One region of the Streptomyces sp. NPDC050842 genome, then DNA from elsewhere that is predicted to be linked to it. Evidence: riboswitches for the same ligand, from Rfam matches in the RefSeq annotation. Region 1 holds a riboswitch; the other holds the start of a gene.
What was found. Region 1 has a riboswitch for S-adenosylmethionine ahead of ACIBG6_RS25465 (aminotransferase class V-fold PLP-dependent enzyme). Riboswitches for the same ligand answer to the same signal wherever they lie in the genome.
Positions count from the first base shown of each region.

Region 2: another riboswitch for S-adenosylmethionine. It lies ahead of thrC (threonine synthase); the one in region 1 lies ahead of ACIBG6_RS25465 (aminotransferase class V-fold PLP-dependent enzyme).

Region 1 is NZ_JBITGA010000007.1:386,366-394,228, reverse strand. It holds gene ACIBG6_RS25475 (cytochrome bc complex cytochrome b subunit) at 1-1,570, shown strand, start outside; gene trpD (anthranilate phosphoribosyltransferase) at 1,703-2,767, shown strand; SAM riboswitch class IV at 2,844-2,960, shown strand; gene ACIBG6_RS25465 (aminotransferase class V-fold PLP-dependent enzyme) at 3,170-4,600, shown strand; gene ACIBG6_RS25460 (Lrp/AsnC family transcriptional regulator) at 4,672-4,953, opposite strand; gene ACIBG6_RS25455 (rhomboid family intramembrane serine protease) at 4,950-5,684, opposite strand; gene ACIBG6_RS25450 (hypothetical protein) at 5,842-6,084, shown strand; gene ACIBG6_RS25445 (NYN domain-containing protein) at 6,118-7,482, shown strand; gene ACIBG6_RS25440 (NlpC/P60 family protein) at 7,741-7,863, shown strand, end outside.
Region 2 is NZ_JBITGA010000006.1:522,470-530,332, forward strand. It holds gene ACIBG6_RS23140 (hypothetical protein) at 1-1,584, shown strand, start outside; gene groL (chaperonin GroEL) at 1,713-3,341, opposite strand; gene ACIBG6_RS23150 (cold-shock protein) at 3,684-3,887, opposite strand; gene ACIBG6_RS23155 (MoaD/ThiS family protein) at 4,291-4,569, opposite strand; gene thrC (threonine synthase) at 4,583-5,893, opposite strand; SAM riboswitch class I at 5,887-6,033, opposite strand; gene ACIBG6_RS23165 (glucosyl-3-phosphoglycerate synthase) at 6,193-7,140, shown strand; gene ACIBG6_RS23170 (hypothetical protein) at 7,179-7,863, shown strand, end outside.

The sequences.
Region 1 (7,863 bases):
CTGGGCCGACGGTCGCCTGGGGATCTACACGCTGGCCAAGGCCAACATGCGGAAGATCTTCCCGGACCACTGGTCCTTCATGCTGGGCGAGATCTGCCTCTACAGCTTCCTCATCATCATCCTGACGGGCGTCTATCTGACGATGTTCTTCCACCCGTCGATGAACGAGGTGGAGTACGTCGGACCGTACGTCCCGCTCCAGGGACAGCTGATGTCCGAGGCGTTCAACTCGACCATGCACATCTCCTTCGAGGTGCGCGGTGGTCTGCTGATCCGGCAGATCCACCACTGGGCGGCGCTGATCTTCCTCGCCGGCATGTTCGTGCACATGATGCGCGTGTTCTTCACCGGCGCGTTCCGCAAGCCGCGTGAGATCAACTGGCTGTTCGGCTTCCTGCTGTTCTTCCTGGGCATGTTCACCGGTTTCACCGGTTACTCGCTCCCGGACGACCTGCTCTCCGGCACCGGTGTCCGCTTCATGCAGGGCGCGATCCTGTCGGTGCCGATCGTCGGCACCTACCTCTCGATGTTCCTGTTCGGCGGGGAGTTCCCCGGCGGCGACTTCGTGGCCCGGTTCTACTCGGCGCACGTGCTCCTGCTGCCCGGCATCATGCTGGGCCTGGTGGTCGCCCACCTCATCCTGGTGGTCGTCCACAAGCACACGCACTACGAGGGCCCCGGCCGCACGAACAAGAACGTCGTCGGCATGCCGCTGCTGCCCGTGTACATGGCGAAGGCCGGAGGCTTCTTCTTCCTGGTCTTCGGTGTCATCGCGGTCATCTCGGCGATCGCCTCGATCAACCCGATCTGGGCCCTCGGCCCGTACCGCCCGGACCAGGTGTCCACCGGCGCCCAGCCCGACTGGTACATGGGCTTCGCCGAGGGTCTGATCCGTGTCATGCCGGGCTGGGAGATCAACCTCTGGGGCCACACGCTCGTCCTGGGCGTGATGATCCCGCTGGCGATCTTCCCGGCGGTGCTCGGCGCGATCGCGGTGTACCCGTTCATCGAGTCCTGGATCACCGGCGACAAGCGCGAGCACCACATCTCGCAGCGCCCGCGCAACGCTCCGACGCGCACCGGCTTCGGTGTCGCCTGGATCACCGCGTACATGATCATGCTCGTGGGTGGTGGAAACGACCTCTGGGCGACCCACTTCCACCTGTCGATCAACTCGATCACCTGGTTCGTACGGATCTTCTTCTTCGTCGGCCCGGTCATCGCGTTCATCGTCACCAAGCGGATCTGCCTCGGCCTCCAGCGCCGGGACAAGGACAAGGTGCTGCACGGCCGCGAGTCGGGCATCATCAAGCGCCTGCCGCACGGTGAGTTCGTCGAGATCCACGAGCCGCTCAGCCAGGGCGAGCTGCACCGCCTCACGGCGCACGAGCAGTACGAGCCCGCGGAGCTGCCGCCGGCCGTCGACGAGAACGGCGTGGAGCGCAAGATCGGCCCGATCGAGAAGCTCCGGGTCAAGCTCAACAAGGGCTACTACGGCGGGGACAGCCAGATCGCCAAGCCCACCTCGGAGGAGTACAAGGAGATCCAGAGCGGCCACGGCCACCACTGATCCCCTGACCTTCCGATGACGTAGGTCGCCACGGTGAGAGCCCCGTCCATTCGATGGACGGGGCTCTTCGCCGTCTCCCGGGCTCGATAGGGTGGCACTTGTCTTTCCCTACGTGACGATCCAGGAGCTGCCATGAGCGCTGCGACCCCCGCTGGAGGACCTACGTCGGCGGGCCGCTCCTGGCCCGCCCTCCTGAACGGCCTGCTCGACGGCCGCGACCTCGCCGCCGACGACACGGCCTGGGCGATGGACCTGATCATGCGCGGCGAGGCCACCGACGCCCAGATCGCCGGATTCATGGTGGCGCTGCGGGCCAAGGGCGAGACGGTGGCGGAGATCACCGGCCTCGTACGGAGCATGTACGAACACGCCAACGTGATCGAGGTGCCGGGCCCCGCCGTCGACATCGTCGGCACCGGCGGCGACGGCGCCAAGACCGTCAACATCTCCACGATGGCGTCGATCGTGGCCGCCGGCACGGGCGCGAAGGTCGTCAAGCACGGCAACCGCGCCGCGTCCTCCGCCTCCGGCTCCTCCGACGTCCTGGAGAAGCTCGGCATCAATCTGCACCTGACCCCGCAGCGGGTCGCCGAGGTCGCCGAGGAAGCCGGCATCACCATCTGCTTCGCGGTGAAGTTCCACCCGGCGCTGCGGCACGTCGCCGCCGCGCGCGGCCAGCTGGGGATCCGCACGACCTTCAACGTCCTCGGCCCGCTGACCAACCCGGCCAAGGTACGCGCCCAGGCCGTCGGCGTCGCCGACGCGCGCATGGCGCCGATCGTGGCCGGGGTCTTCGCCGAGCGCGGCAACTCCGCCCTGGTCTTCCGCGGCGACGACGGCCTGGACGAGCTGACGACCACCTCCACCTCCCGGGTGTGGGTCGTCCGCGGCGGTACGGTCACCGAGGAGCGCTTCGACCCGCGGGACGTGGGCATCGACCTCGTACCCCTGGAGGCGCTGCGCGGCGCGGACGCCTCGTTCAACGCCGACGTGGCCCGTCGGCTGCTCGCGGGGGAGACCGGGCCCGTACGGGACGCGGTGCTCCTCAACACCGCGGCGGCGCTCACCGCGCTCGAACCGGGCGAGGGCACCCTCGTGGAGCAGCTGCGGGCCGGCATCGCGAAGGCCGCGGAGGCCATCGACTCCGGGGCGGCCCGTCAGACCCTGGAGCGCTGGATCGCCGCCAGCAACGCGTAGTCGTCCCCCAAGGCCCTGGTCCAGCATGCGGACCGCGGTCTTGCGCATGCGCGATCATGTGGCAGGATGCATGCCAGGTCATGAGTGACAGCTACGAAGCCCCGGCTTGCTGTCCGGCAACCCTCCGTCCGTGGCGGGGTGCCCCGGGTGAAGACCAGGCCGTAGACAGCAAGGTCTACGGCAAGCGCGGGCCCCTCGACACACCAGGGGTCCTGGTCTCTCGAGGAGCTTTTTCCGTGAGCAAGCGAATGCGATAGGGCGAATCCGCCCCTTCTTCACCCTCGGATCAGGGTCACTTTCGCGTACCCCCATGTCTTCCGAGGCATCACCCGTACCCCGCCACGTCCGGCCGCGTACGGGATCACCGAAGCCATTCCGCACCGCCCGCCGGGAGATACCGCCATGTCCGCATACCCGAACGCCGCCGTCGACACCGCCTCCGTCGAGTCCTCCGTCCAGACCTCCGTCGAGACCTCCGGCTCCGAGTCCGCCGACCCCTGCTGCGCCGCCCCGCTGCCCGTCCTCGGCCGGGACGTCACCGTCCCGCTCGTCACCGGCGGCGAAGTGACCTACGCGGCGCTCGACTACGCCGCCAGCGCCCCGGCGCTCCAGCGGGTGTGGGACGACGTCGCCGCGTACGCCCCCTACTACGGCAGCGTCCACCGCGGCGCCGGCTACCTCTCCCAGCTCTCCACCGACCTCTTCGAGAACAGCCGCGTCACCGTCGCCGAGTTCCTCGACTGCCGCCCCGGCGACCAGGTCGTCTTCACCCGCTCCACCACCGACTCCCTCAACCTGCTCGCCCGGGCCGTCCCGGCCGGCTGCGAGGTCTTCGTCTTCGAGACCGAGCACCACGCCTCGCTCCTTCCGTGGCAGGACGCCCGCGTCACCTACCTCAACGCGCCGCGCACCCCGGCCCAGGCCGTCGAGACGCTTGAGCGGGCGCTCGCCGACCGCGACCCTTACGGCCCCGCCCTGGTCTGCGTCACCGGCGCCTCGAACGTCACCGGTGAACTGTGGCCGGTGAAGGAGCTCGCCGCCGCCGCGCACGCCCACGGCGCCCGGATCGTGCTCGACGCCGCCCAGCTCGCGCCCCACCACCCCGTCTCCGTACAGGAGTTGGATGTGGACTGGGTCGCCTTCTCCGGGCACAAGCTGTACGCGCCCTTCGGCTCGGGCGTCCTCGCGGGCCGCTCCGACTGGCTCCAGGACGCCGAGCCGTACCTCGCCGGCGGCGGCGCCTCCCGCACGGTGGCGCGCCGGGCCGACGGTGGCGTGGACGTCGAGTGGCACACCACCGCCGCCCGCCACGAGGCCGGCTCCCCGAACGTCATCGGCGTCTACTCCATCGCCTCCGCCTGCAAGGCGCTCACCGAGGCCGGCTTCGATCAGCTGGTCCCCCGCGAGCAACACCTGATCGACACGGTGCGCGCGGGCCTCGCCGAGGTGCCCGAGGTCAAGGTGCTCTCGCTCTTCGGCGACGACGCGCCCCGCGTGGGAGTCATCTCCTTCGTCGTGGAGGGCTGGAACAGCTCCCACTTCGCCGCCGCGCTCTCCGCCGAGTACGGCATCGGCGTCCGCGACGGCCTGTTCTGCGCCCACCCGCTGGTCCGCACTCTGCTCGGCAGCGACCCGCAGACCCAGGGGGAGTGCGGCGCCCCCGAGGCCGCGCCCGGCGAGCGATCGCTCAACGCCATCCGGGTGAGCTTCGGCGCCGGTACACCGGACGAGCACGTGGAGCGGTTCGTCGGCGCCGTGAAGGCGCTCGTCCGGGACGGCGCACAGTGGAAGTACCGCACCGAGGACGGCCGCTGCGTCCCGGACCGCGGCTGACCGGTCACTCGTACGGGTGAAGGGGGCCTCCCGACCGGGAGACCCCCTTCACCCATGACGCGTGCGCGGCCTCAGGACTCCAGACCGATGGCGAAGGCCGCCTCCAGGTCGTGCTGGGAGTACGTACGGAACGCCACGTGCGTGTCCGTGGCCTCGACGCCGGGGATCTTGCTGATGCTTCCGGGGATCACGTCCGCCAGGTCGTCGTGGCGCGACACCCGCACCATGGCGATCAGGTCGTAGGTGCCGGTCACCGAGAAGACCTCGCTGACGCTGTCGAGCGCGGCGATCGACTCGGCGATCTCGGGGATGCGGTCCACGCTGGTCTTGATGAGCACGATCGCGGTGATCACGGCTGGCTTTCTCCCTCGGTCGCCGCGGCTGGAGCCTTCACTCTATCCCCACCCCGGTAGCGGCCCCAGGCGTAGAGGAAGCCGACGGAGAAGCCCACCACATGGGACAGATAGGCGATGCCGGGTCCCGGTCCGGCCGCCCGCGCCGCCAGCCACTGGAGCACGAACCAGAAGATCAGCACGATCCAGGCGGGGAAGCGCAGCGGCAGGAAGAAGAGGAAGGGGAAGAGGCTGGTCACACGGGAGCGCGGGAAGAGGAAGAGGAAGGCCCCGAGCACCCCGGAGATCGCCCCGGACGCCCCGACGAGCGTCTGCTCGCTGTTCGCGTGCGCCACCGCGTACCCGACGAGGGCGAGGCAGCCGGTGCCCAGATAGAAGAGGGCGAACGCGATCGGACCCATGCGCTCCTCGGCCATCGCGCCGAAGACGTAGAGGAAGAGCATGTTCCCAAGGAGGTGGAGCCAGCTGCCGTGGACGAAGAGCGCGGTGAACGGCGTGAGCAGGGCGCGGGGTTCGCCGCTCATCAGCTCGGCGGGGACCACGCCCCAGCGGCGGAAGTACGTGCCCTGGGCCGCCAGGAGCGCGTCGCCCGTGCCGTACACCGGGTTGAGTCCGGAGACCGGGCTCACCGCGAAGAGGAGGCAGCAGGCGGCGATCAGGCCGTAGGTCACCGTGGGGCCGCCGCGAGTGCCCCGCCAGGCACCGAGAGCCTTCGCTCGCCAGTCGATCATGGACAGATCATGGCGTACCGGGGCCGAACTGGACAGAGTGCCTCGCCGTGCCCCGGCGTACCGGCGAGGCCGTAGGGTAACGGGCAGTACAACCGCAGTTCGACGGCGCACCGCGGCTCCCGCACCTGGTACACGCAACAGGAAGAAGGACGGCACGATGACGACGGTTCCCCTGCCGACCGCCGAGACCCGCTGGCGCTGCACGCTGTGCGGCAATCTGACCCGCTTCGACGTGACCCGCTCCTCCAAGGTCGTGGAGTACGTCCATCTGGACCTCGCGGGCGACCCGACGGTCGAGGAGCGGCAGGTGGTCAGTGAGACCATCGAGTCGGTCCGCTGCCGCTGGTGCAACGCGGTGGACCAGATCGAACTGGTGGACAGGCCGGGCGCCGCCTCCTGAGGGACGGCGCGGACGACATAGGGGTGACGGATCGTGGAGCAGCCCGCGCACGGTGGAGAGCCGGCCGGCGCGGCAGGTGACGCTGCCGAGACGCTCGACCACCCACTGACGGAAGGTGTACGTCGGCGGGTCGTCGCGCTGGTCGCGGACGCCTTCGGCGGGCTGACCGTCGCGGAGCTGCCGGCCCCCCTGCGGCAGTACGCCCGGTTCACCGCGAGCCGGCGGGCCAAGTTCGCCGGCAACGCGATGGCGGCCGCCCTGGAGAGCGACCCGCTCTTCCGGCAGCGGATCGGCGAGCGCTTCAAGCAGGCCCAGCCCGAACTGGCCGGGGCCGTCGAGACGGGCACCCCGCCCGCCGCCGCCGACCCGGTCGACGTGGCCGCGGCCGCCTATGTGCTGCGCCCGGCCGGCTGGGTCAAGCTCGTGGCCGCCGCGGGCGAGGAGGCCCTGCGGGTGGACGCCGAGCGGGCCGACGAGGCCGGGCGGCGCGAGCTGGAGCGGCTGCGCGAGGAGCTCGCCGCCGCCAAGGACCGTTCCCGCGGCGAGACGGAGCAGTTGCGCCACGATCTGGACGCCGCCCGCAAGGAAGCGGAATCGCTTCACCGCAAGCTGCGCAGCGCCCAGAGCGACGTGAAGCGCGGCGAGGCCGCGATGCGCCGCGCGCAGGGCGAGATCGACGCCGCGAAGGCGGAGGCGGCGGCCCAGGTGTCGGCCGCCGAGAGCGAGAGCCGGCGGCTCAAGGCCCGGCTCGGCGAGGTCGAAGCGGCCCTGGAGGCGAGCCGCAGGACGGCCCGCGAGGGCCGCTCGGTGGAGGACATGCGGCTGCGGCTGCTGCTCGACACGGTGCTGGACGCGGCCCAGGGGCTGCGCCGCGAGCTGGCGTTGCCGCCCGTCTCCGTACACCCGGCGGACACCGTGGACGCGGTGGAGCCGGGGCGGATGTCCCCGAAGGACATCGCGGCGCGGGCGCTCTCCGAGACCGATCCGGCGCTGCTCGACCAACTGCTCGCGCTGCCGCAGGCCCATCTGGTCGTCGACGGCTACAACGTCACCAAGACCGGCTATCCGACGATGCCGCTGGAGAAGCAGCGGCTGCGGCTGCTCGGGAGCCTCTCGGCTCTCGCGGCCCGGTCGGGCGCCGAGGTCACCTGTGTCTTCGACGGGGCCGAGCTGGCGGCTCCGGTGCTGCTCGCGCCGCCGCGCGGGGTGCGCGTGCTCTTCTCCAAGCCCGGTGTCACGGCGGACGAGTTGATCCGGCAGCTGGTGCGGGCCGAGCCGCCGGGGCGCCCCGTGGTGGTGGTCTCCACCGACCGCGAGGTCGCCGACGGGGTGGCGAAGGCGGGGGCGCGGCCGGTGGCGTCCGCCTTGTTGCTGAAGCGGCTTTCGCGGCTCTCGTAGCGACCTCATAACTCCTGGGCGTTATGCCCGAATTATGGATGGCGCACCGTCAAGTTGCCATCACTGCCCGTGCGGTGTGTGTAAACAAAGTGCTGTGTGGGCAATATTTTTGCCAGTGGGATTTGAACTGATCACAACTTGGTCACTAGGGTCAGGCTTCGAACCTTCGCACGGTCGATCACCCATCCGGGGTGGCGGCGGAGGAACCGCCTGCCCCTCACGGGTCGGGCGGCTCTGAGGAAGAAGGAGCTCGCCTTCGTGGCGTCCCACCGTCGACCCAAGCAGCCGAGCCGTGCCCGTGTGACCGTGCTCACCGCGGCCGCGGCCGCCGCCGTCGCACTCTCCGCCCAGTCCGGAGCCCAGGCGGCCCCCAAGCCCAAG
Region 2 (7,863 bases), on a different contig from region 1:
ACCGACGACGCCCAGCGCGGCATCTTCCAGGTGACGGCCTGGACCGACGCCCCGAACGCCAAGATCACCAAGGTCTCGGCCACGGTCCGGCAGGGCTCCACGGTCCTCGTCGACATCCCGACGCTCCCTGTCGTCCCCGACCCCTGGGACCCGAGCGCCGCCAACCTCTTCCGGCTCGCGGACGCCGCCACGTTGAAACTCGTCGAGGACGGCGGGCGCATCCCGGCCCTCGGGACGTACGCCATCGACGTCACCGCCACCGACTCCCTCGGCAACAAGCAGACCCGCACCGACGCCGGACAGCTCGACTTCCGGCTCCGCCCCGAGATCACCCTCGTCCCCACCAAGCCCACGTACGCCGACCGCAACGCCCGCCCCTCGGGCAGCGTCGTCGGCATCCAGCCCGGCTCCGGGGACCGGGTCACGCTGACCGGCCGGCCGGTCACCATCGAGCGGACCAGCCCGACGCAGGACGGGACATGGAGCGCGGCACAAGAGGCGGTCACCGACGCGGCCGGCCGGTTCACGTCGCCGCCGTTCCCGATCTCCAGCGAGGACCTCGGCACCTCGGCCATCCACTTCCGGACGACGGTCACGGCCGACACCCCCGAGATCCACGGCACCGTGACGGATTACCTCAGCGTCTCCGATCACGTGTCGCGCAAGGTGGCCGTCACCGCCACCGCCGACAAGAAGCGGGCGCTCGACGGGCAGACCGTCACCATCAGCGGCCGGATGACCGACCCGGCGGCGGCGGGCGCACCGGTCGCCGACCACCAGGTCCGCGTGCGGCTCGGCGGCCCCACCTACGGAACGGGCCCGAGCACCGTCGTCCGGACCGGCGCGGACGGCCGGTTCACCGCCCGGCTCGTCGCCATCGCGGGCAAGGAGTCGGGCGGCTGGTTCGTCGAATCCCCCGACCGGTACGTGAGCTTCCCGGATCTTCACGGCGCGCTGGCCATCCCGCTGGACTCCCGCACCGACCTCCGCACGTACGGGCTCTCCGCCGACGGCCGGGTCACGGTCTCCGGCACCTTCCGCGCCCGGTACGTGGCCGAACCGTCCTTCCCGGCGGCGCAGTTCGTCCGGCTGGAGCAGCTCGTCGCCGGCGGCTGGAAGGCTATCGCCTGGGCGAGCGTGAGCTCGGCCTACTACGACGAGTTCACGCTCTCGGCGGCGAGCAAGGGCGGCTGGTTCCGGGTCCGGCACCTCACCACCGACCAGTTCGCCGAGTCCGTCACTCCGTCGTTCCGGCTCACCCGCCTCGACACCCGGATCGTCTCCCTGAACGCCGGCCCCGAGCCGGTCGCGAAGGGCGGGTACGTGACGGTCACCGGCGGGCTCCAGCACTACGCGGACTGGAACTGGCGCGCGTACGCGAACGCTCCGGTCGTCCTGCAGTTCCAGCCGCGGGGCAGCACGACCTGGAAGCAGATGGCGACGGGCCGGTCGAACGCGAGCGGCAACGTCTCCCTGAAGGCGAAGGCCACCGGGGACGGCACCTGGCGCATCCGCCACTACGGCGACAGCAGGCACTTCAACACCCCGGCGTCGGCCGGCGGGGACTACGTCGACGTGCGCTGACGGATCCCGGAAAGCGCTCCTCCATAACGCCCGAGGGCGGCACCCCCCTGCTGGGGAGTGCCGCCCTCGATCGCGTTCAGCAGTACGGCTCTACAGCGGTACTGCGATGAACCACCGATCCCGGAGGATCAGAAGTCCATGTCACCGCCCGGCATGCCGCCGCCGGCCGGCGCGGACGCCTTCTCCGGCTTGTCGGCGATGACGGCCTCGGTGGTGAGGAACAGCGCGGCGATCGACGCGGCGTTCTGCAGCGCGGAGCGCGTGACCTTCGCCGGGTCGATGATGCCCTCGGCGATGAGGTCCACGTACTCGTTGGTCGCGGCGTTCAGGCCGTGACCCACGGGCAGGTTGCGGACCTTCTCCGCCACGACGCCGCCCTCGAGGCCGGCGTTGACCGCGATCTGCTTCAGCGGGGCCTCAAGCGCCAGCTTGACGATGTTGGCACCGGTGGCCTCGTCGCCCGCCAGGTCGGCCTCGAGCTTCTCGAAGACCGAGGAGGCCTGGAGAAGGGCCACGCCGCCACCGGCGACGATGCCCTCTTCGACGGCCGCCTTCGCGTTGCGAACGGCGTCCTCGATGCGGTGCTTGCGCTCCTTGAGCTCGACCTCGGTCGCGGCACCGGCCTTGATGACCGCAACACCGCCGGCGAGCTTCGCCAGGCGCTCCTGCAGCTTCTCGCGGTCGTAGTCGCTGTCCGAGTTCTCGATCTCGGCGCGGATCTGGTTCACGCGACCGGCGACCTGCTCGCTGTCACCGGCACCGTCGACGATGGTGGTCTCGTCCTTGGTGATGACGACCTTGCGGGCGCGGCCCAGCAGGTCGAGGCCCGCGTTCTCCAGCTTGAGGCCGACCTCCTCGGAGATGACCGTGCCGCCGGTGAGGATGGCGATGTCGTTCAGCATGGCCTTGCGACGGTCGCCGAAGCCCGGGGCCTTGACCGCGACGGACTTGAAGGTGCCGCGGATCTTGTTGACGACCAGGGTCGACAGGGCCTCGCCCTCGACGTCCTCGGCGATGATCAGCAGGGGCTTGCCCGACTGCATGACCTTCTCCAGGAGCGGGAGCAGGTCCTTCACGGAGGAGATCTTGGAGTTGACGATCAGGAGGTAGGGGTCGTCGAGCGACGCCTCCATGCGCTCCATGTCGGTGGCGAAGTACGCCGAGATGTAGCCCTTGTCGAAGCGCATGCCCTCGGTGAGCTCCAGCTCCAGACCGAAGGTCTGGGACTCCTCGACGGTGATGACGCCTTCCTTGCCGACCTTGTCCATCGCCTCGGCGATGAGCTCGCCGATCTGGGTGTCGGCGGCGGAGATGGAGGCCGTCGAAGCGATCTGCTCCTTGGTCTCGACATCCTTCGCCTGCTCGAGGAGGGCGCCGGAGACGGCCTCGACGGCCTTCTCGATGCCGCGCTTGAGGGCCATGGGGTTGGCACCGGCGGCGACGTTGCGGAGGCCCTCGCGGACGAGCGCCTGGGCGAGAACGGTGGCGGTGGTCGTACCGTCGCCGGCGACGTCGTCCGTCTTCTTGGCGACTTCCTTGACCAGCTCGGCGCCGATCTTCTCGTACGGGTCCTCGAGCTCGATCTCCTTGGCGATGGAGACACCATCGTTGGTGATCGTGGGGGCGCCCCACTTCTTCTCGAGGACGACGTTGCGACCCTTGGGGCCGAGGGTGACCTTGACGGCGTCAGCGAGCTGGTTCATGCCGCGCTCGAGACCGCGCCGGGCCTCCTCGTCGAACGCGATGATCTTGGCCATGTGAAGTGGTCCTCCCGGACATGGGGTGGATAACGCTCCAGGACCGCGCCGACGCCCGCGACGGACGGCCTCCGCGTGTTCCGTGTGGTTCCCTGCCCCACCCGGTCGGCGACCTCGTCTGCCCGATCCTCGTAGCACTCTCACCTGCCGAGTGCTAACGCCAATGATTAGCACTCGCCCTAGGAGAGTGCAAGCGACTCTCGGGTTTCGGGCAGTCCTGACACGGGTCGGCACACGTGCGGCACGGGTACGCCACGGGTGCGGAAACGCGTGAGGGGCCCGCTTCCCCTGGGGGATGCGGGCCCCTCGACGGCGTTGCGTCGGTGGCCGATCGCGCCGCGCTCAGACGGCGAGCTTGACCATGTCCGCCTGCGGACCCTTCTGGCCCTGCGAAATCTCGAACTCGACCCGCTGCCCCTCTTCGAGGCTGCGGTAGCCATCCATCTGGATCGCGCTGTAGTGGACGAAAACATCCGCACCACCGTCGACCGCGATGAAGCCGTAGCCCTTCTCCGCGTTGAACCACTTGACGGTGCCCTGAGCCATGCCTAACTCCCCTATTACTGGCCCTTGCGCGGGAACCGCACTTCGCGGACCCGGGGTCAGACCCTGCGCCGGAACGCGTCGACCGCCGCTGAATGTATCTGCCCAACTGCCCTCTGCAACAGGTCATTCGAGCGAGAATTCTGGGCATGGCAGAAAGGGGAATTAGGGAGAATCCCTGGAGTTCCGGGGCAAGTCGGGCCCGGCAAAACGCGCAGAACGTACACAACGCACATGCACTTTGGCTGCTTCCTGACGCGCAAGGACGCATTCTCATATGCGTCCGGCATGAGCAGCGGAGGGGACTTCCCCAACTCTACCCCGCTTAACCATGCAGAATTGCCCCCTCCGCTTTATGTCGCGGAAGGGGCAATTCAAGAAAGACGGGACAGAAGAGTCCCGGGACTCAGCAGCCGCCGGCGACGGCCGGGATGATCGAGACGCCCGCGCCGGCCGGGGTGGCCGTCTCCAGGCCCTGCTCGAAGCGCACGTCGTCGTCGTTCACGTACACGTTGACGAAGCGGCGCAGCTTGCCCTGGTCGTCCAGGACGCGGGCGGCGATGCCGGTGTGGTTCTTCTCCAGGTCCGCGATGACCTCGGCGAGGGTCGCGCCCTCGGCCGGGACCTCGGACTGCCCGCCCGTGTAGGTGCGGAGGATGGTGGGGATGCGGACGTTCACGGCCATGTCTTCGTACCTCTCAGAGGGCCAGGCCCGCGGCGCGGAACGCGTCCAGGCTCGGGCGGATGGTGGCGGTCGCCTGCGAGCCCTCGGCCACGGCGTCCAGGGTCTTGAGGCCGTCGCCGGTGTTCAGCACGACAGTGGTGAGCTCCGGGTCGATCAGACCCGCCTCGACGAGCTTCTTCGTGACGCCGACGGTCACGCCGCCCGCGGTCTCGGCGAAGATGCCCTCGGTCTGCGCGAGCAGCTTGATCGCGTCCACGACCTGCTCGTCGTTCACGTCCTCCACGGCGCCGCCGGTGCGGCGGGCGATGTCGAGGACGTACGGGCCGTCGGCCGGGTTGCCGATCGCGAGCGACTTGGCGATCGTGTTCGGCTTCTGCGGGCGGACGACGTCGTGGCCGGCCTTGAAGGCGGCGGAGACCGGGGAGCAGCCCTCGGCCTGCGCGCCGAAGATCTTGTACGGCTTGTCCTCGACGAGGCCCAGCTTGATGAGCTCCTGCAGACCCTTGTCGATCTTGGTGAGCTGCGAGCCGGACGCGATCGGGATGACGAGCTGGTCGGGGATGACCCAGCCGAGCTGCTCGCAGATCTCGTACGCGAGCGTCTTGGAGCCCTCGCCGTAGTACGGGCGGAGGTTGACGTTGACGAAGCCCCAGCCCTCGCCCAGCGGGTCGCCGATGAGCTCCGAGCAGAAGCGGTTGACGTCGTCGTAGTTGCCCTCGATGGCGACGAGGTCACCGCCGTAGACGGCGGCCATGACGACCTTGCCCTGCTCCAGGTCGTGCGGGATGAAGACGCAGGACCGGAAGCCGGCGCGGGCGGCGGCGGCGCCGACGGCGCCGGCCAGGTTGCCGGTGGAGGAGCAGGAGAGCGTGGTGAAGCCGAAGGCGCGGGCGGCCTCGAGGGCCTGCGCGACGACCCGGTCCTTGAAGGAGTGGGTCGGGTTGCCCGAGTCGTCCTTGACGAAGAGCTTGCCGGGGGCGACACCGATCTCGCGGGCGAGGTTGTCGGCCTGGACGAGCTTGGTCCAGCCCGGGTTCAGGTTCGGCTTCTCGGCGACGTCGGCCGGGACGGGCAGCAGGGGGGCGTAGCGCCAGATGTTGGCGGGGCCGGCCTCGATCTGCTTGCGCAGTGCCTCGGGGTCACCGGTGGGGAGGTCGTACGCGACTTCGAGCGGTCCGAAACAGAGTTCGCAGGCGAAGATCGGACCAAGTGCGAACACTTCACCGCATTCGCGACAGGAAAGCCCTGAAGCGGGACCGAGGTCGACGGTGGTGGCAGAGGCGACAGTCTGTACAGCCATGGAGGCGAGGCCCTTTCTCCTCATCTTTCCCATGACGAACTTTTCGTCATGAGACGGATTTGGCACCTTCCCTAGCCGGGGACCTCGCTGGAGGACGAGACGAACCGACTGGAGGGTTGCCGGGGCTTCAACGGGCCGTTTCCCTCTGCCCCTCTGGATGAGCGGTATTCGATTGTGAAGTGCGGTGAAGTCCTCGCGGGCTTCGTTCCTGCGCTCCGACGCGGGCGGCACCCCGACGTGCATCGGGCATCCGCGTTGTTCAAGACTGTAACCGAAGGCCCCGGAGCTTGGACGGGCCGTCCGTACCGCGAGATGGAGATCACGTGCTGGAAGAGGTGGAGCGCTGGCTGGACCGGCGGTCCTGGTCCGTGGCTGACCGGCCGATGGAGCGGATCCTCGCCGCCAAGCGAAACACGAAGGTCAGCGTCGTGCTGCCGGCGCTGAACGAGGAGGCGACGGTCGGCGACATCGTCGCCGTGATCCGCCGCGAGCTGATGTCCGAGGCGGTGCCGCTCGTCGACGAACTGGTCGTGATCGACTCGGGCTCCACCGACCGTACGGCGGAGGTGGCGGCGGCAGCCGGGGCGCGGGTGGTCGCGCGGGACGCGATCCTCCCCCGGATACCGGCCGTCCCCGGCAAGGGCGAGGTCCTGTGGCGGTCGCTCATGGTGACGAGCGGGGACGTCGTGTGCTTCGTGGACGCGGATCTGCGGGACTTCTCCGCGGACTTCGTGACGGGGATCGTGGGCCCGCTGCTCACCGACCCCGACATCGACTTCGTGAAGGCGACCTACGACCGCCCGTTCGGAGCCGGGGACACTCCTGGCCAGGGCGGTCGCGTGACGGAGCTGGTGGCACGCCCCCTCCTCAACATGCACTGGCCGCAGCTGGCCGGCTTCGTCCAGCCGCTGGGCGGCGAGTACGCGGCGCGGCGCTCGCTCCTGGAGCGGCTGCCCTTCCCCGTCGGTTACGGAGTGGAGTTGGGGCTGCTCGTCGACGCGCTGCACACCGTGGGCCTGGACGCGCTCGCGCAGGTCGACGTGGGCGTACGCAAGCACCGCCATCAGGACGAGCGGGCGCTCGGCCGGATGGCGGCGGCGATCTACCGGACGGCGCAGCTGCGGCTCTCGCGCGGGCACCTCGTACGGCCGCGGCTGACGCAGTTCGAGCGGGGCGAGGAGGGGTTCGTCCCGCGGACCTACGCGGTGGACACGGAGGAGCGGCCGCCGATGCTCGACATCAGGGAGTACACGCGCCGCCGCGTGGCGTAACGCCACCAGATGATCCGCTTTGCCTACATTGCCCTTTTATGCGCTTCAGACAACAACACCTGGGCAGTGTGGCGGCGGTCGTCGGCCTCGCCGTGGCCTCGTTTGCGCTCTCGACGGCCGGTCCGGCCTCGGCGGACGTCATCGAGCCCTTCGGCAAGCGGTACGACGAGTCGATCTACGGCGACTTCACGACGCTCGGCAACACGGTCATGGGCTGCCCCGACTCCCCCGCGGACCTGGCCGCGCGCTGCGCGACCGCCGCGAAGGGCGAGGGCTCCGACAACAACAACACCTTCGTGATGCGGCGGATCGACGCGGCCGGCATGGCGGCGGCGGGTGACGCGCCCGAGTTCGGCTCCAGTACCGGCCACGTCGTGATCCCGGCGGGCGCCGAGGTCGCGTACGCCCGGCTGTTCTGGGGCGGCAACGACGGCACGTACAAGGGCCCGAGCGGGGCCCAGCTCCGGCGCTGCGACATCTCCGGCACCGACGTCGAGGCCTCGCCCGGCGACCCGGCGACGACCGCGCCGGTGATCAAGGTCGGGGCGGGGCCCGCGACCCCGGTCTCGATCGACAGCATGGTCACCGACCCGTCCGACACGAACGGCCCGCACTACTACACGGGCGAGTCGGACGTGACGGCCGCCTTCGCGGGCGTCTCGGGGACGGACGCGCGGGTGGCCGTCGGCAACATCTGGGCACCGGACGGCAAGGGCTGTGTGG